Regions from separate parts of the Paramixta manurensis genome, predicted to be linked through region 3. Evidence: predicted binding sites of a transcription regulator. Region 3 holds the regulator's gene; each other region holds the start of a gene.

What was found. The regulator PurR, encoded in region 3, represses purine synthesis genes. The targets are predictions, from matches to a motif close to CANGCAAACGTTTGCNTG.
Positions count from the first base shown of each region.
Region 1: the regulator PurR is predicted to act here: its motif matches at 2,156-2,173, upstream of guaB (IMP dehydrogenase).
Region 2: the regulator PurR is predicted to act here: its motif matches at 2,139-2,156, upstream of tusA (sulfurtransferase TusA).
Region 4: the regulator PurR is predicted to act here: its motif matches at 1,941-1,958, upstream of purE (5-(carboxyamino)imidazole ribonucleotide mutase).

Region 1 covers NZ_CP054212.1:3,436,711-3,441,491, reverse strand. Annotated here, with positions in the region: gene PMPD1_RS16645 (M4 family metallopeptidase) at 1-603, opposite strand, end outside; gene xseA (exodeoxyribonuclease VII large subunit) at 703-2,064, opposite strand; gene guaB (IMP dehydrogenase) at 2,234-3,700, shown strand; gene guaA (glutamine-hydrolyzing GMP synthase) at 3,773-4,781, shown strand, end outside.
Region 2 covers NZ_CP054212.1:258,062-262,842, reverse strand. Annotated here, with positions in the region: gene PMPD1_RS01230 (zinc/cadmium/mercury/lead-transporting ATPase) at 1-1,766, shown strand, start outside; gene tusA (sulfurtransferase TusA) at 1,812-2,066, opposite strand; gene PMPD1_RS01220 (7-cyano-7-deazaguanine/7-aminomethyl-7-deazaguanine transporter) at 2,286-2,954, shown strand; gene PMPD1_RS01215 (DcrB family lipoprotein) at 3,080-3,637, shown strand; gene PMPD1_RS01210 (ABC transporter ATP-binding protein) at 3,853-4,590, shown strand; gene PMPD1_RS01205 (ABC transporter substrate-binding protein) at 4,545-4,781, shown strand, end outside.
Region 3 covers NZ_CP054212.1:2,196,160-2,200,940, reverse strand. Annotated here, with positions in the region: gene PMPD1_RS10700 (C40 family peptidase) at 1-85, shown strand, start outside; gene PMPD1_RS10695 (aldo/keto reductase) at 179-1,246, opposite strand; gene cydH (cytochrome bd-I oxidase subunit CydH) at 1,506-1,595, opposite strand; gene purR (HTH-type transcriptional repressor PurR) at 1,882-2,907, shown strand; gene punR (DNA-binding transcriptional activator PunR) at 2,958-3,875, opposite strand; gene punC (purine nucleoside transporter PunC) at 3,993-4,781, shown strand, end outside.
Region 4 covers NZ_CP054212.1:1,335,631-1,340,411, forward strand. Annotated here, with positions in the region: gene ybbP (putative ABC transporter permease subunit YbbP) at 1-202, shown strand, start outside; gene purK (5-(carboxyamino)imidazole ribonucleotide synthase) at 276-1,343, opposite strand; gene purE (5-(carboxyamino)imidazole ribonucleotide mutase) at 1,340-1,849, opposite strand; gene lpxH (UDP-2,3-diacylglucosamine diphosphatase) at 1,995-2,720, opposite strand; gene ppiB (peptidylprolyl isomerase B) at 2,720-3,214, opposite strand; gene cysS (cysteine--tRNA ligase) at 3,446-4,781, shown strand, end outside.

The DNA of each region.
Region 1 (4,781 bases), 1.2 Mb from region 3:
GGCGCTTTGTTTAAGGTGAAATTGTTTTACTAGCGAGCCAAACACATCGGAAATCGACTCATTTAACGCGCCAGCCTGTTCAAAATAGATTAAGCCTGCTTCGGTTTCCGTTACGCCATGCGTAAGCTCGTGACCCACCACATCAATCGCAATGGTAAAGCGGTTAAAGATCTCGCCATCACCATCGCCAAACACCATTTGCTGCCCATTCCAGAACGCATTCTGATAATCCTGGCCGTAATGCACGGTTCCTTTTAACGTCAGCCCTTGATTGTCCAGCGAGTTGCGTTGATAGGCTTGCGAGTAAAAATCCCAGGTGACGCCAAGATATTCCCACGCCTCATCGGCAGCAACATCGTTATTTCCCGGTTGCCCCTCTTTACGCACCAGCGTACCGGGTAAGGTTTCGGTATTTTGCGTATCATAAATCTCGCGTTCAACATGGCCGGCAACGGCAGTTTGCGACGCGGTTGGCTTGCGTCGATTTTTCGCCATCAAACTCTGAACATGCGTCAGCGTACGGCGCGCGCGATCCTGCTGCTGGCCGGAACAATTATCGATAATTTTACGCAAGATATAGGGAGGTATAACGCCATAGTACATACCCGTCTCCCAGGCAATATGTGAATGTCCCTTAAGTATAGTTTGCCGGGTGGGTATCTGCGTTTCCTTTACTTTTCGCCTTCCAGTCAGGCGTGATATTCAGCGTCTCGGCTTTTTTTGCGGTAAAACTTTGGTGACTTCACTCTCAACCCAGCCATCATCCAGCCGGGTTTTCAACGTGTCGCCGGTGTGCAACTGGCGAGTTTGCTTTACGACCGAACCATCAACGGCAGTGGTGACGCTAAACCCACGCGCTAGCGTCGCCAGCGGGCTAACGCCCTCCAACTGTGCGGCAAGAGTAGAAAAGCGTTGCTTATCGCGATTGAGCTGGCTATGCATTGCCTGCTGTAAACGATAGTGCCATTGTTGCAGTGTTTGCTGGGCGCGATGGAGACGGTTTTGCGGTTGTTGCGCGGCAAGCCGCTGTGTTAAATGCTCCTGCTGGCGGCCCGCCAGGCGTAAGCGTTGCTGCATCGCATCATCCAGGCGGCGCTGAAGCTTAAATAACTGTGTTTGCTGGCGCGCAAGCTGAAGCTGTGGATGCTGTTGCTGTAAGCGGTGGTGCAAGCGGGTGAACTGGCGTTGTTTCTGGGCCAGATAATAATCCATGGCCATCGACAGGCGCTGTTGCTGCGCTTGTAACTGGCGCAATAATTCGATTTGATTACGGCTAACCAATTCCGCTGCCGCCGAGGGCGTTGGTGCACGCAAATCGGCGACAAAATCCGCGATGGTGACATCGGTTTCATGGCCTACCGCGCTGACAATAGGAATACGGCTGGCGAAAATAGCCCGCGCGACGCGTTGGTCGTTAAAGCTCCATAAATCCTCCAGCGAGCCGCCGCCGCGACCGACAATTAAAACGTCGCATTCGGCGCGCAGGTTGGCGAGTTCAATAGCCCGCGCAATCGATGCCGGAGCGTCGCTGCCCTGAACCGGGGTAGGATAAATGACCACCGGTAACGCGGGATCGCGGCGGTGCAGCACGCGCAACACATCATGTAATGCGGCACCAGTGGCGGAAGTGATCACGCCAACGCAGGTCGCCGGAGAGGGGAGAGCTTGTTTAAAGCGTGCATCGAACAGACCTTCGGCAGCCAGTAGCTGTTTTAACTGCTCAAACTGTTGCTGCAGTAGCCCATCGCCAGCAGGCTGCATGCTCTCAACGATCAACTGATAATCACCGCGCGGCTCGTACAACGTGATGTTGGCACGCACTAAGACCTGTTGGCCGTTTTGCGGACGAAAAGTGACGCGGCGGTTACTGTTGCGGAACATGGCGCTGCGGACTTGGGCGGCATCATCCTTTAAGGTGAAATACCAGTGACCGGAGGCGGGTTGCGAAAAGTTGGAGATTTCCGCGCTCAGCCAGACCTGACCCATTTCTCCTTCCAGCAGCTTACGCACCGTGGTATTCAAACGGCTGACGGTAAAAATATTGGCGGTTGGCGGTAGCGACATGTGATAGAGATCAAATAAAAAATCAGCGGGTTAATCCTTTGATACTACATGGCTGAGAGGGCGGATCAAGACTTTTTGATAAAAAACGCTGGAGGCAATCGGTTTCGGCCTGTATAATGCCGCGGCAATATTTTATCTGTTCTCATTCACCCCAGGTTGAGATATTGCCATGCTACGAATCGCTAAAGAAGCACTCACTTTTGACGACGTTTTACTCGTTCCCGCACACTCTACCGTTCTGCCTAATACGGCCGATCTCAGCACGCAACTGACGAAGTCTATTCGTTTAAACATCCCTATGCTTTCTGCCGCGATGGATACCGTGACCGAAGCGAATCTGGCCATTGCGCTGGCGCAAGAGGGCGGTCTGGGGTTCATTCACAAGAATATGTCCATTGAACGTCAGGCTGACGAAGTCCGCAAAGTGAAGAAACATGAAAGCGGCGTAGTGACCGACCCGCAGACCGTGTTGCCAGATACCCCTTTGCAGGAAGTGAAAGCGCTGACCGAACGTAACGGTTTTGCCGGTTATCCGGTAGTAAACAGTGATAACGAGCTGGTCGGCATTATTACCGGTCGTGATGTGCGCTTCGTTACCGATATGAGCTTGCCGGTCTCCGCTGTGATGACGCCGAAAGAGCGTTTGGTCACGGTAAAAGAGGGTGAAGCACGCGATATCGTTCTGCAAAAAATGCATGAAAAACGTGTGGAAAAAGCGCTGGTGGTGGATGACAGTTTCCACCTGCTGGGCATGATCACCGTGAAAGATTTCCAAAAAGCGGAACGTAAACCTCATGCCTGTAAAGACGAGCACGGTCGCCTGCGCGTCGGGGCGGCGGTGGGTGCCGGTGCTGGTAACGAGGAGCGTGTTGACGCGCTGGTCGCCGCTGGCGTGGATGTGCTGTTGATTGACTCCTCGCATGGGCATTCTGAAGGGGTGTTGCAGCGTATTCGCGAAACGCGCGCCAAGTATCCCGATCTACAAATTGTTGGCGGTAATGTGGCAACCGGCGCGGGCGCACTGGCGTTGGTCGAAGCGGGCGTGAGCGCGGTGAAAGTCGGCATTGGCCCCGGCTCAATTTGTACTACCCGCATCGTTACTGGCGTCGGCGTACCGCAAATCACCGCCGTTTCTGACGCGGTTGCCGCGCTGGAAGGCACCGGCATCCCGGTGATTGCCGATGGTGGCATTCGCTTCTCGGGTGATATTGCCAAAGCGATCGCCGCAGGCGCCGCGTGTGTGATGGTTGGCTCAATGCTGGCCGGTACCGAAGAGTCACCGGGAGAAATCGAACTCTACCAAGGGCGCGCGTTTAAATCTTATCGCGGTATGGGTTCGCTGGGTGCGATGTCTAAAGGTTCTTCTGACCGTTACTTCCAGACCGATAATGCGGCTGACAAATTGGTCCCGGAAGGGATTGAAGGCCGTGTCGCTTATAAAGGGCGCCTGAAAGAGATTGTTCACCAGCAAATGGGCGGCCTACGTTCTTGTATGGGCTTAACCGGTTGCGGCACGATTGACGCACTGCGCACCAAAGCGGAGTTTGTGCGGATCAGCGGCGCCGGTATTTCGGAAAGCCACGTCCATGATGTGACGATTACCAAAGAGTCGCCGAACTACCGTATGGGGTCATAATTCCCGTCTTGTTTACCGCCCGGCGTCTGCCGGGCGATTTTATTATCAGTACATCGCCCTGGAATAGCCTTAATGACAACGGAAAATATTCATAAACATCGCATATTGATCCTCGACTTTGGTTCGCAGTATACGCAACTGGTTGCGCGCCGCGTGCGTGAGCTTGGCGTTTATTGTGAACTGTGGGCATGGGATGTTACCGAAGAGCAGATTCGTCAGTTCAATCCAAACGGTATTATTTTGTCTGGCGGCCCGGAAAGCACCACCGAACTGAATAGCCCGCGAGCGCCGGAATATGTGTTTACCGCTGGTGTACCGGTGTTGGGCGTTTGCTATGGTATGCAAACCATGGCCATGCAATTGGGCGGCAAAGTAGAAGGCTCCAGCGAACGTGAGTTTGGTTATGCGCAGGTAGAAGTGGTGACCCAGAGCGCGCTGGTGCGTGATATCGAAGATGCGATTAGCGATGCGGGCAAACCGCTGCTGGACGTGTGGATGAGCCATGGCGATAAAGTTACCGCCATTCCGTCCGATTTCGTCACCGTTGCCAGTACCGAAAGCTGTCCGTTCGCGATTATGGCTAATGAAGAAAAACGTTTCTACGGCGTGCAGTTCCACCCGGAAGTGACCCATACGCGCCAGGGGCTGCGTATGCTGGAGCGCTTTGTGCGTGATATTTGTCAGTGCGAAGCGTTGTGGACCCCGGCCAAAATTATTGAAGATGCGGTTGAGCGCCTGCGCGCCCAGGTTGGCAACGACCGGGTGATCCTCGGTCTGTCCGGCGGGGTAGACTCTTCCGTTACCGCCATGCTGCTACATCGTGCGATTGGCGAACGTTTGACCTGTGTGTTTGTTGATAATGGCCTGTTGCGCCTGAATGAAGCTGAGCAGGTGCTGGAAATGTTCGGTGACCATTTCGGTCTAAATATTGTCCACGTCCCGGCGGAGGCTCGTTTCCTCGATGCGTTGGCTGGTATTGACGATCCGGAAGCGAAACGTAAAACCATTGGTCGTGTTTTCATTGAGGTGTTTGATGAAGAAGCCGGTAAGCTGACCGAGGTGAAATGGCTGGCGCAAGGCA
Region 2 (4,781 bases), 1.9 Mb from region 3:
TCACTGCCGATGGCGGGCAGATAGCGTTCCTGATTACCACCCTGGTCGGCGTCTGGTCACCGGCGCGTACCGCGCTTAAATCAATCCGTAGCGGCTCTCCTTTCGCCATCGAAACCTTAATGACTATCGCCGCCGTTGGCGCGTTGTTTATTGGCGCAACCGCCGAAGCCGCCATGGTATTGGTTCTGTTTCAACTGGGTGAACGGCTTGAAGCATTTGCCGCGAGTCGGGCACGGCGTGGCGTCACCGCCTTGATGGCCTTAAAGCCCGACACTGCGGTTCGGTTACGGCAAGGGCGGCGTGAAGACGTGGCGGCGGCGGAATTACAGCCCGGCGATGTGATTGAAGTCGCCCCCGGCGCGCGTTTACCCGCCGATGCAACGCTGCTTTCAGACGCTGCCAGCTTCGATGAAAGTGCATTAACCGGCGAATCCATACCGGTTGAGCGCCAACGTGGCGATAACGTCGCGGCGGGATGCACCAGCGTTGATCGCTTGGTACAAATGAAGGTGGTTTCGCGGCCCGGCGAGAACGCGATTGATCGTATTTTACATCTGATTGAAGAAGCCGAAACGCACCGAGCGCCGATAGAGCGGTTTCTGGATCGCTTTAGCCGTTATTACACGCCCGCCATCATGCTAATGGCGTTGTTAGTGATGCTGATCCCGCCGCTATTCTTCAGCGCGGCCTGGTCTGCGTGGATTTATAAAGGCCTGACGCTGTTGCTGATTGGCTGTCCCTGCGCGTTGGTGATTTCGACACCGGCGGCCATCACCTCTGGTCTGGCGGCCGCCACCCGGCGTGGCGCGTTGATTAAAGGCGGCGCGGCGCTGGAAAGCCTCGGCGCGGTGCGTCATATCGCGTTTGATAAAACCGGTACTCTGACCGAAGGCAAACCAACGGTAACCGATGTGATGATTTGGACTGATGAGTCGCAAGATGCGGTGTTACTCCGTGCCGCCGCCGTTGAAAGCGGCTCCTCACATCCGTTGGCGCGCGCGATTGTGGCGCATGCGGCACAGTTAAATCAGCCTCTTCCTCAGGCGACGGCACAGCGGGCATTACCCGGACGTGGCGTTGAGGCGCGGGTGGACGGGCATGCAATCCGCATCATAGCGCCCACGCAGTGGGAGGCGCTGGAAAGCGCGCGGCAACACCAAATTAGCGCGCTGGAATCTGACGGCAAAACGGTAGTGATGGTGGTGCAGGACGATCAGCCCATTGGCATCATTGCGCTGCGCGATACGCTACGTGCCGATGCACAGCAAGCGATTGCCGAACTCAACGCCTTAGGGATTACCGGCGTGATGCTGACCGGCGATAACCCACGCGCGGCGGCAGCGATTGCCGGGCAACTCGGCTTGGCGTTTCGCGCGAGTCTGCTACCAGCGGATAAAGTGCAGGCGGTGAATGAGATGAATCAGCGTTATGCGGTGGCGATGGTCGGTGACGGAATTAACGACGCGCCCGCGATGAAAGCGGCGACCATTGGCATTGCAATGGGAGGCGGTACCGATGTCGCCCTGGAAACGGCTGATGCCGCTTTAACCCATAATCGGCTAACCGGGCTGAGCGCTATGATCCGTTTATCACGCGCGACGCATGCCAATATTCGACAAAATATCGCCCTTGCCCTTGGCTTAAAAGGTGTGTTCCTGATCACCACGCTGTTAGGGATTACCGGGCTGTGGCTGGCGGTGTTGGCAGATTCTGGCGCCACCGCGTTAGTGACGGCGAATGCGTTACGGTTACTGCATAAGCGCTAAATCAGCCGCCGTAGTGCCGGGAGAGACCGACCACTACGGCGGGGATTACAACGTGCTGGTCCCTTTTTTCAGCAGATACTTATACGGCGTTTGCCCGGTATCCTGGGCCACCAGCGTGTGTTCCATAAAACGGCAAAAACCGGGAATATCACGCGTTGTCGCCGGATCATCGGCGATAACTAGCAAAGTTTGCCCCTCTTGCATATGCCGCACGGCCTTGCGCACCATCATCACCGGCTCCGGGCACCGTAAGCCTAACGCATCAAGGGTTTGGTCGGGATTGGCGAAAATGTCGCTCATAATTCTCTCTGTCGCGCAAAACGTTATTGCAGGCTATTTTACGCCAGCTCGTCGGTTGCGCAAGCTATGCAGGCCGATAACGTTTGCGTTAAAATTAACCGTTGCATTGCCCCGCTAACAGGGTAAGATGCCGCGGCTTACGCGCCTTGGCTTGGCCACAGTGCGGCGCAACAGGTTTTTAATCCGGGTTCCCTCACCCCACTTTAAAAAGGCGATATCATGATTCCGTTTACCCCGCGTCAGCGCTTACATGCGCTGGTTTGGCTCTCGTTATTCCATGTGCTGGTCATTACCTCCAGTAATTATCTGGTGCAACTGCCGATCTCGATCTTCGGTTTCCATACCACATGGGGCGCGTTCAGCTTCCCGTTTATTTTTCTGGCGACAGATTTAACCGTGCGTATTTTTGGCGCGCCGCTGGCGCGACGTATCATTCTTGCGGTGATGATCCCGGCATTATTTATCTCCTATGCGATTTCCGCACTGTTTTATCAGGGTGAATGGCAGGGCTTCGCCGCCCTACGCGAGGTCAATTTATTTGTCGCGCGTATCGCTTGCGCCAGCTTCATGGCCTACGCGCTGGGTCAGATTCTGGATGTCCATGTCTTTAACCGCCTGCGTAAATTACCGCAGTGGTGGGTTGCGCCGGCATCGGCGATGTTTCTTGGCAATATCAGCGATACGCTGGCCTTCTTCTTCATCGCCTTCTATAAAAGCCCCGATCCCTTTATGGCGCAAAATTGGGTAGAAATTGCGCTGGTGGATTACAGCTTCAAGGTGCTTATCTGCATGATTTTCTTCCTGCCCGCCTATGGCGTGCTGCTAAATGCAACCCTGAAACGTATTGCGGAACGCCGCAACGTCTCCGCCACGCCTGATTTCTGTTAATTGCACATGGTGAAACGCATCAGGGCAGGCTAAGATCCTGACACAGTGATTGGGTTGATTTTACTCACTGATTCAGTTTGTATTGAGGCCTAAAAATCCGTACGCGAATAGATAAAGGGATCCTGATGCGTAATTTAGCGAAATATATTGGAGTCGGTTTACTGGTGGTCGGTTTGGCTGCCTGCGATGGAAAAGATGATAAAGCCGCGGCCAGTGACAACGGCGCCAGCGCCAGCCAGTCAACACAGACCGTGTCGTTAATGGATGGCAAGTTAAGCTTTACCCTTCCTGCCGGTATGTCTGACAAAAGCGGCAAACTGGGTACCCAGGCGAACAACATGCATGTCTATGCCGATGAAACCGGTCAGCGCGCACTGATTGTGATTGAAGGTGATAACACCAATGAAGGCCTGGATACGCTGGCGCAACGCCTTGAGCAGCAACAGCGCAATCGTGACCCGCAATTGCAGGTGGTGACCAACAAAGGTATTACTCTGAAAGGCCAGCAGGCGCAGCAGTTGGATACGGTGATCTCCGCCAATAACCAAACCGCCTGGTCTTCGGTGGTGCTGGCGAAGGTCGATGGTAAGCTGGTGACGCTGCAAATCACGCTACCGGCAGATAATCAGCAACAGGCGCAAACCGACGCCGAGAATGTGATTAATACCATTACCCTGAAATAACGGCATCGCGCCTGATACGCCCCGGCAGCGCCGCACAGTCCTGTAACGCGCTGCCTCTCTTCTCTCAGACTTTTATCGTCATCTCTTCGTCATAAAACCTGCCTACACTCGCGCCTAATAAATCCCAAAGAGGATAACAATCTGATGACCCGCCAATACTCTGTCACGGTGGGCGAGCGTCGCGTCTCGGTTTTAACACGCCGGAGCGCCTGGCGATGACGCGCGCCTCTACCGCCATTATGCTCAGTAGCCTCAGTTGGTCGTTCGGTGATCAGCCGCTGCTGGATAACCTCTCGCTAACCATTGAAGCCGGTTCGACCGTTGCTCTGTTGGGGCCATCCGGCTGCGGCAAAAGCACCCTGTTAAAACTGCTGGCCGGTCTGCTGCAACCTCAGCGCGGCGAGATCTGGTTCGGCGATCGTCGCGTAGCGAGCGCACACAACCTGGTACCGCCCGAACAGCGTAATATCGGTATGGTGTTTCAAGATTACGCGCTCTGGCCACATATGACGGTGGCGCAAAACGTCGCCTTTCCCCTGCGTATGCGCCGCCTGCCGGTGAAAGAACAACGTCAGCGCGTTGAACATGCACTGAGCCGCGTGGGCTTGGCAGACCTTGCCACACGTAAACCGGCGCATCTCTCCGGCGGCCAACAACAGCGCGTCGCGTTGGCGCGAGCCATCGTCGGCGAACCCGCAATCTTGTTATTTGATGAGCCCCTTTCCAACCTCGACAGTTTCCTACGCCAATCACTATGCGAGGAAATGTCCGCACTGTTGCGTCAGTTACGGATTACCGCCGTTTACGTCACTCACGACAGGCAGGAAGCCGCGCTAATGGCGGACCGTATCGTTCAACTGGCACACGGTCGTATTGATTCCATTACTCACTGCTCTGAGGAAACCCCATGCGCTCCGGTCAATTACGTAAAACAGGTGCTCTCGCCGCCATGATTTTTACTTCCGCGATGATGATGAATAACGCCGAGGCGTTGACGGTATATACCGCTGGCCCTGGTTCGCTGGCGAAAAACTTAGCCGCCGGTTATGAGAAAAAAACCGGCGTTAAGGTCAATATCTTCCAGGCCACCACCGGCAAAGTGATGGCTCGCCTCGAGGCTGAACAAGCCAACCCACAGGCCGAT
Region 3 (4,781 bases):
TCAGATAAGCCAGCTCACCGAAGACTATTGGCAACGGCACTATGTCGGCGCACGTCGGGTGATGACGCCAAAAACCATTCGCTAACGCCACCAGCATCAAAATAGCTTTTGACGCTGGTATGATTATGCGCCTGAGGTCATAACCCGTTTTCGGCAGCAACGCCCCTTCTCACTGGCTTCAATCAGAGCGCCGCTCGAACGACGGCACGGCATTACCATCGACGGTCATGCCGGAGAACGCCAACATTGGTGCCAAGGTGGCGTTGTTGTCGGCCGGGAAATTCAGCTTCGGCCTGGAGACCTTACTTAGCATACTCATCTGCTCAGCAGAGAGTGTCACATCAAGAGAATCCAGATTGGCTTTAAGCTGGTCAAGACGCCGTGCGCCAATCAGAGTAGAACTAACGCCTGATTGTGATCGGACCCAAGCCAAAGCCACCGACGCAGGGCTGGCGCCAAGTTGCGAGGCAACCTCCACCACGGTTTCAATAATGTCGTAATCCGCCTCACCAGGCACGCCAACCAGATTGGTACGTTTGGTATCAACATTCTCTGCGTTGCCACGTCTAAACTTTCCGCTCAGGAAACCGCTTTTCAGGGGCGACCAAGGCATGATCCCCATCCCCATCGCTTGTGCCATCGGGAACAATTCACCCTCGCTTGTTCGCTCTAGCAGCGAATACTCAAGCTGGAGCGCAATAATCGGCGCCCATCCCCGAAATTGAGCAAACATCTGCGCTTCGGCCGTTTTCCAGGCGGGAATGTCTGAGAAGCCGACATAACGAATTTTACCGGCGGTAACCAGATCGTCGAGACCGCGTAGTGTCTCCTCAATGGGCGCGGTTCGATCCCAGTTGTGCAACCAATAGATATCGATATAGTCGCACTGGAGCCGTTTCAAAGAGGCTTCGCATTGTTGGATAAGCGCTTTGCGCCCCGCCCCGCCGCCGTTCGGATCGCCCGGGTGCAGGTTGCAATAGAACTTAGTGCTAAGTACCAACGCATCGCGCCGAACGCGATTTTGGGTAAGGTAATCTCCGATAATTTGCTCAGAATGACCGGCAGTATAAATATTGGCGGTATCCACGAAGTTTCCTCCACGCGCCAGATATTCATCAAGCATAGCGAACGACTCTTCGGGGCTGGCTCCCCAGCCGAAGTCTTCACCGAACGTCATGGTTCCCAGACAATATGGGCTAACGCGCAATCCGGAACGTCCAAGTGTGACAAAGTGATTGAGAGGCATTGATTGCTCCTGTTCAGGTTAGAGAATGCAGCCAATGAGCTGCCGGTAAGTCGAGGGCGAGTGATCGCTTCCAACCGGAACAGACAGGGTATGTCGTCCTTAATCAGCGAAGAAGGCGTGTGCGTTCATTTCTTATGCGTGATAGTTCAAAGATGCCTGCAGCGAGGGGCGTGTCGGCACATAAAAAAACTGCACCTTACTTTGTTGGATGCCCAACATTTGGCGTGCAGCTCATCAATGATTTTTTATTTTCGCCAGCTTAGTGCATAACCGCCGTCAGGCTAAAAGCCACAATCACCAGTAAAGCAGCGACGGTTGTAAACAATGAAAACTTTAGATCGGTTGACATGTTTCGCTCCTGAAAGACCTTACAAAGGGTAATTGAATAGATTTTCGCACAGTTGCCGGTAAAAATCTCGTCTTATGCTCACAGCCTTGATAGAATTTCGTTTTTCCGTTGCGCAACAACCGTCGCATTCGGTTGTTGGCTGCCTGTTCCCGGTGTTCCACCTTCCTGATATGACTCAGAAAGCCACCCTAAAACATGAATAACGCCGGGTCGAAAAGCTAAATTGACGCAAACGATTAACATTCAGTTTATCAGCCAGTTGCGATAAACCAGGAGTACCATTTTAATGGCAACAATTAAAGATGTGGCGAAACGCGCCGGGGTTTCGACCACCACCGTTTCACATGTCATCAATAAAACCCGTTTCGTAGCCGAAGAGACGCGGGAAGCGGTGCAGGATGCGATTAAAGCGCTGCACTATTCGCCGAGCGCGGTCGCACGCAGCCTTAAGGTTAATCACACTAAGTCGATCGGCCTGTTGGCCACCTCAAGCGAAGCGCCCTATTTTGCCGAAATTATTGAGGCGGTCGAAAACCGCTGTTTTGAGCGTGGCTACACTCTCATCCTTGGCAATGCGCATAACGATTTGCAAAAACAGCAGGCCTACCTGTCAATGATGGCGCAAAAACGCGTCGACGGGTTGCTGGTAATGTGTTCGGAATATCCGAACGATTTATTAAAAATGCTGGAAGAAAACCGTTCTATTCCGATGGTGGTGATGGATTGGGGCGAATCACGCGGCGACTTTACCGATACGGTGCTGGATAACGCTTTTGAAGGCGGCTATTTGGCAGGTCGCTATCTTATTGAGCGTGGTCACCGTGATATTGGGGCGATTCCCGGCCAGATGGAGCGAAATACCGGCGGCGGTCGTCACGCCGGCTTTCTGAAAGCATTGGCTGAAGAGAATATCCCGGTGCGCAACGAATGGATTGTTCAGGGCGATTTTGAGCCAGAATCAGGCTACCAAGCTATGCAACAGATTCTCTCGCAAAAACAGCGGCCTACAGCTGTATTTTGCGGCGGCGATATTATGGCGATGGGCGCGATTTGCGCCGCCGATGAACTGGGGTTACGCGTCCCACAGGATATTTCGGTGATCGGGTATGACAACGTGCGCAACGCGCGTTATTTCGCGCCAGCATTGACCACCGTACACCAGCCTAAAGAGCAGTTAGGCGAAACCGCTTTCGATATGCTGCTTGACCGTATTATCAACAAACGCGAAGAGCCGCAAACTATTGAAGTTCATCCCCATCTGGTCGAGCGCCGCTCGGTTGCCGATGGCCCGTTCCTTGATTACCGGCGGTAACGCTTAATGCTGCGGGCAGCGCCGCTGTCCGCAACACGACGCGATGGGCGTTAGGTTCCCTTCTCTTCACGTAACCACTCCTCATTCAACGTCTCTCCGGTGCCAAGATAGCTCAATAACCATGTCAGCGCCGGAGACGTATCCTGCTCGATCCAACTCACGCAGCAGGGGCTGTCGGGAAAACGTGTCGCCAGATTTAGCTCATGCAAATGCCCCGCGGCTAACCACGGCGCGGCGAAGTGCCCGGGCACCATCCCGACGCAAAGCCCGGCCTGTAAGCAATCGAACCCGGTTTCCCAATCCGGTACCACCAGACGCCGCTGATTGTCCAACGTCCAAGTGGTTCGTCGCGGTAAGGCGCGTGAGGTGTCCTCCAGTACCAGTGATGGCCAGGCGCGAATGACTTCATCATCCAGCACATCGCGATAGCTGGCTAATGGGTGTGTGGCGCTTACCACGCAACGCCAGTTCAGGGTGCCCATGTCGCGGAAGGCGAAACGGCCACCGACCGGAATGGCCTGAGTTGCCCCAATAGCCACTTCAACTCGCCCATCTGCCAGCGCATCCCAAACCCCATTAAAGACTTCCGGTGAAACCAGCAGTTCCATATCCGGGAAGTGGCGGTAAAAATCCAACACCAGTTGACGCGTTCGCTGTGGTTTTACAATCCTATCGACCGCAATGCTCAACTGACCTCGCCAGCCATTAGCTACCTGCTGACACTGACGCCGCGTGGCAAGCATTTTTTTGATAACACCACGGCTTTCGCGAATAAATAGCGCGCCGGCATCGGTCAGAACCACATCGCGATGCCGCCGCTCAAACAAGCTTACCGCCAACCACTCCTCCAGTTGCCGTACCGTATAACTGACGGCGGAGGGAACGCGATGAAGCTCATTTGCCGCTGCGGTAAAACTGCCAGTACGCGCAACGGCATCAAGTACTTCGAGAGAATATTCAGACCACATTTTTTGCCTGCAATTTTTTTGATAGCAATGTGCAAATATTAGCGTTTCACAAGCACTCTTGCACCCCTTTACACTCTGCGGCGTTAAAATCACCTGTAATAATAAAAGAGTTGTTTAATGATGAGATCGAAAGGATTTTTGTTGTACCTCGCCCTACTGAGCATGTTGGGCTTTCTCGCCACCGATATGTATCTCCCCGCTTTCGGCGCGATGCAGCAGGACTTGCAAACGCACCCCGGTACGATTAGCGCCAGTCTGAGCATCTTCCTGGCCGGTTTCGCCTGTGCGCAACTCATCTGGGGGCCGGTTTCCGATCGCATTGGCCGCAAACCCGTTCTGCTCGCCGGGTTAAGTCTGTTTATTGTTGGTTGTGCAGGCATGTTGTGGGTGACAGACGCCACATTGCTGCTGGCGCTACGTTTTATCCAGGCGGTCGGGGTCTGTTCGGCGGCGGTAAGTTGGCAAGCGCTGGTGGTTGATCGCTATGCCGGGCCACAAGCCAATCGCGTCTTCGCGACCATTATGCCGCTGGTGGCGCTTTCTCCCGCGCTGGCGCCGCTGCTAGGCGCCTGGCTGCTAAACCATTTCTCATGGCGTAGCATTTTCCTGGTTTTATTATTGACCGCACTGGCTTTGCTGTTAGCGACACTTTCGCTGAAAAACACCCGCCAGCCGGTCGATGAATCACAGAAAAAAGCCAGCGTGCTTTCTCTGCTGGCCTCACGCGTATATAGCGGAAACGTGTTGATCTATGCGGCCTGCTCCGCCAGCTTTTTCGCCTGGCTCACCGGTTCGCCGTTTATTCTTGCCGACTTGGGTCTCACCCCAGGAGATATCGGCTTGAGCTATGTGCCACAAACCATCGCGTTTCTGATTGGCGGGTTCGGTTGCCGTACGGCGCTAAAC
Region 4 (4,781 bases), 860 kb from region 3:
TGGCGTTGCCGCCGCGCTCGGCGCAGAGGTGGCGCTGTGGGGCTTGCAGCGAAAAGTGTTTGATTTTCCCTGGCAGCCTGACTGGGTGTTATGGGTAGCGTTGCCGCTGACCGGCGCGCTGCTGCTATCGTTGTGCGGTGGCTGGTTAGGCGTAAGGTTACTAAAAGGGAAGGCGCTGTTTCGTCATTTTGACAGCGCATAAGCGTTTACTGCGGCATACCACTTCCGGTGCCGCAGTGCGTCTCTAAGGGCGAGGCGTACCTCGCCGCTAATATTTACGCCAGCTTACCTACCGCCCACGCAATCCCACTGGCATACTCCGGCGGCAAGCGGGGCGTCAGGCCTTGTAACGCGGCGGCGAGGGCGGTTGGGTCAGGATGGTTCAGGTTCAAATGCCCCACTTTACGTCCCGCCCGCACCTCTTTTTCATACCAATGCAGATGCACCAGTGGCTCCTGCAACCAGGCAAGATTGACCGCAGTACCAATGAGATTCACCATGACCGATGGCGCACTGACCACCGGTTGCGGCAGAGGTAGATCCAGCACCGCGCGAAGATGCAGTTCGAATTGGCTGATGGAGGCGCCATTTTGCGTCCAGTGGCCGCTATTATGCACGCGCGGAGCCAGCTCATTGATCAATAAGCCTTCCGGCACCACGAAACACTCCATCGCCATTACGCCAACATAGCCTAACTCATCCATGATGGCGGTCAGCATCCGCTCTGCCTGTTGCTGTTGAGCCGGGTTTGGCTGCGGGAATGCCACGCTGGTACGTAAAATGCCGTCCTGATGCAGGTTATGAGTCAACGGATAAAACACCGTTTTCCCCTGCCGGCTACGCGCGCCAACCAGCGACACCTCACCGGAGAAGGCGATGCCCTGTTCAACAATGCAATTACCATAGCACTCGGTAGGCAGAGTGCCGGTTTCAGTCGCGCGTAAACGCCACTGACCGCGCCCGTCATAGCCGCCGGTGCGGCTTTTCACAATTGCCAGTTCACCCAGCGCAGCGAAAACCTGTGGCCACTGTTCGGCGCCAGCCAGTAATTGCCAGGGCGCGGTCGCCAGCCCCAGCGAATCCAGCAATTGTTTTTGCGTTAAACGGTCGGCGAGACGTGGGAAAATATCCCGGTTAACAAACTCAGGGTGACGCGCCAATTCACGGGTTAACGGCGTTTCCGGCCAGCGCTCTATTTCGGCGGTAATCACGCTTTGCTGTTGCGGCAAGCTTTCGGGTTCTGCATCCAACCCTACCGGATAAACGGCAATGCCTAATGGCTCGCCCGCCTGGCGCAGCATACGGCCGAGTTGACCGTTGCCCAACACACAAACTGGCTTCATGCGTCCTCCCGCGGGTCCGGATGATTCAAAACCTCATCGGTTTGCGCCTGACGCCACTCGGCAAGACGCTGGGCCAGCGCCGGGTCGTGGATTGCGAGGATCTGTGCCGCCAACAGCGCAGCATTCGCCGCGCCAGCCTTGCCGATCGCCAAGGTACCAACCGGGATCCCACGCGGCATTTGCACAATAGAGTACAAACTATCCACGCCGCTTAATGCCGCACTTTGCACCGGTACGCCAAGTACCGGCACCAGCGTTTTGGCGGCCAACATACCGGGCAGATGCGCCGCGCCGCCTGCGCCCGCGATGATCACCTGAAAACCGTTATCTGCTGCGCTCTCAGCAAAACTAAACAGTTTGTCAGGCGTACGATGCGCGGAAACCACCTCAATATGGCAGGGAACGGACAAACTATTTAGAACTTCCGCAGCGAATTGCAGGGTTGCCCAGTCACTTTTGGAACCCATAACGATGGCAATACGAGCCGGGGCGGCGTTGGATGACATGCGGATTTGACTCCTGTGATTGTACAAACTTCACCCAGGCGCGTTTACGCACGGGCTGAGAAGGGCACAGAGAATAGCATGACTCGACGGCAAGGAAAACGGTTGCGTCGAGGGAAAACGCCAGCTTTTCGGCGACAAAAATCGCTTAAAACGGAAAAGAAATCAGGCTGACGCCTTGCGCATCAACCTGAATCATTGAGCCTTGTTGATGCCATGCGCCCAACACCACGCGCTCCACCACTTCACCCTTCAGATTGAGCGAATGGACCGCCGGACGATGCGTATGCCCGTGGATTAACCACTGCGCCTGATAGCGTTCGAACGCATCCTGCACTGCCGCAGCGTTGACATCCATTATTGCTTCAGATTTATGGCGATTGGCTTGTTGACTGTCGGCCCGCATCCGCGCGGCAATGCGCTGCCGGATAAAGAGTGGCAGCGCCAAAAAGAGCTTTTGCAGCCAGCGCTGATGCACTTTTTGGCGAAAGCGTTGATAGTTAGCATCATCGGTACATAACGTATCGCCATGCATAATCAGGATTCGTTTACCGTACAACTCTAGCAACTGCTCTTCCGGTAACAACGTCATGCCGCTGGCGTGGGCGAAACGGTGGCCGAGCAAAAAATCACGGTTACCATGAATGAACCACACGGGTACACCTTGCTGCCGTACGGCCAACAGCGCGGCGGCGATCTCGGCGTGAAGGGGGTTGGGATCATCATCACCGATCCAGGCTTCAAACAGATCGCCCAGAATGTACAGCGCGTCGGCCTGTGGCGCTTCGCGCTGTAAAAAACGCAGAAAACCGGCAGTAATTGCCGGTTCTTCCTGACACAGATGTAAATCTGCGATAAATAGCGTGCGTGACATTACTCGCTAACGGTCACTTTCTGGATCACCACGTCTTCTTTGGGTACATCCTGATGCATACCGCTACGACCTGTGGAGACAGCTTTAATCTTTTCCACTACATCCATGCCTTCCACCACTTCGGCGAACACGCAGTAACCCCAGCCTTGCAGGCTCTCATCGCGGAAGTTCAGGAAATCATTATCGGCAACGTTAATAAAAAACTGCGCGGTGGCGGAATGCGGCGCTGAAGTACGCGCCATTGCCAGCGTACCACGGGTGTTTTTCAAGCCATTATTGGCTTCGTTACGGATTTCTTCTTTGGTGTTTTTCTGCTTCATGCCGGGCTCGAAACCGCCGCCCTGAATCATGAACCCGTTGATCACACGGTGAAAGATGGTGTTATCGTAGAAACCTTCACGGCAATAATCCAGGAAGTTTTTAACTGTTGCCGGCGCTTTATCATCAAAGGTTTTGATCACGATATCGCCATGATTCGTCTGGAAAGTAACCATTATCTCGTCCTGTAAAGGTTGGATTATTGAACATCGCAGCCCATAGCGCTAAGGCCGGGCATTTTTACCAGACGCTCCTTATATCATAATTTCGCGCGGTACGTCAGCAAGGCATCGGTTGTCTACCGTTATGCCTTTCCTTGCATTACATCGCGCTTATGTGAAAAATACGTCACAATGTCCTGCCAATTCAGTTTCGTTAACCCGCACACGTCAATACGGAATGTTTCAATGCTAAAGATTTTCAATACCCTGACTCGCCAAAAAGAGGAATTTAAACCGATCCATGCCGGCAGCGTTGGCATGTATGTGTGCGGCATTACCGTTTACGATCTGTGCCATATTGGGCATGGGCGTACTTTTGTTGCTTTTGACGTGGTCGCGCGTTATTTGCGTTATTGCGGTTATTCACTGAAATACGTGCGTAACATCACCGATATCGACGATAAAATCATTAAACGTGCTAACGAGCAGGGCGAGAGCGTGGAAGCGCTGACCAACCGTATGATCGCTGAAATGCACGCGGATTTTGCTGCGCTGAATATTCTGCCGCCCGATCTGGAACCGCGCGCCACGCGCCATATTGATGAAATCATTGAATTGGTGAGCAAGCTGATTGCGCGTGAACACGCCTATGTTGCCAGTAATGGCGATGTGATGTTCGCGGTTGATAGTGATCCGCAGTATGGTTGCCTCTCTCGCCAGGATCTGGAGCAGTTGCAGGCAGGCGCGCGCGTTGAAGTTGCCGATGTTAAACGCAACCCAATGGATTTTGTGTTGTGGAAAATGTCCAAAGCCGATGAGCCAAGTTGGCCTTCACCGTGGGGCGCCGGTCGCCCAGGCTGGCATATTGAATGTTCGGCAATGAACTGCAAGCAGTTAGGCGAACATTTCGATATTCACGGCGGCGGTTCCGACCTGATGTTCCCGCACCACGAAAACGAAATCGCGCAGTCAACTTGTGCTCATGACGGCCCCTATGTGAACTACTGGATGCATTCCGGCATGGTGATGGTTGACCGCGAAAAGATGTCCAAATCATTGAATAACTTTTTCACCGTGCGCGATGTTTTGCAGCATTACGATGCGGAAACCGTGCGTTATTTTCTGATGTCCGGCCACTATCGCAGCCAGTTGAACTACGGCGAAGATAATCTAAAACAGGCACGCGCGGCGCTGGAGCGTCTTTACACCGCGCTACGCCATACCGACGCGAATGCAGCGGTGGCGGGCGGAGAGGCGTTTGAAGCACGTTTCCGTGCGGCAATGGATGATGATTTTAATACGCCAGAAGCCTATTCAGTGCTGTTTGACCTCGCACGTGAAGTTAACCGCCTGAAAAGCGAAGATAGCGCGGCAGCCAACGGGCTGGCGGCGCGTTTGCGTCAGGTGGCGAGCGTCATGGGGCTGTTGGAGCAAGATCCCGAGCAGTTTCTGCAGAGTGGCGCCCAAACTAACGATGATGAAGTGGCGGAAATTGAAGCGCTGATTAAACAGCGCCTTGAGGCACGCCAGGCGAAGGATTGGGCGATGGCGGACCATGCGCGCGATCGCTTAAATGAGATGG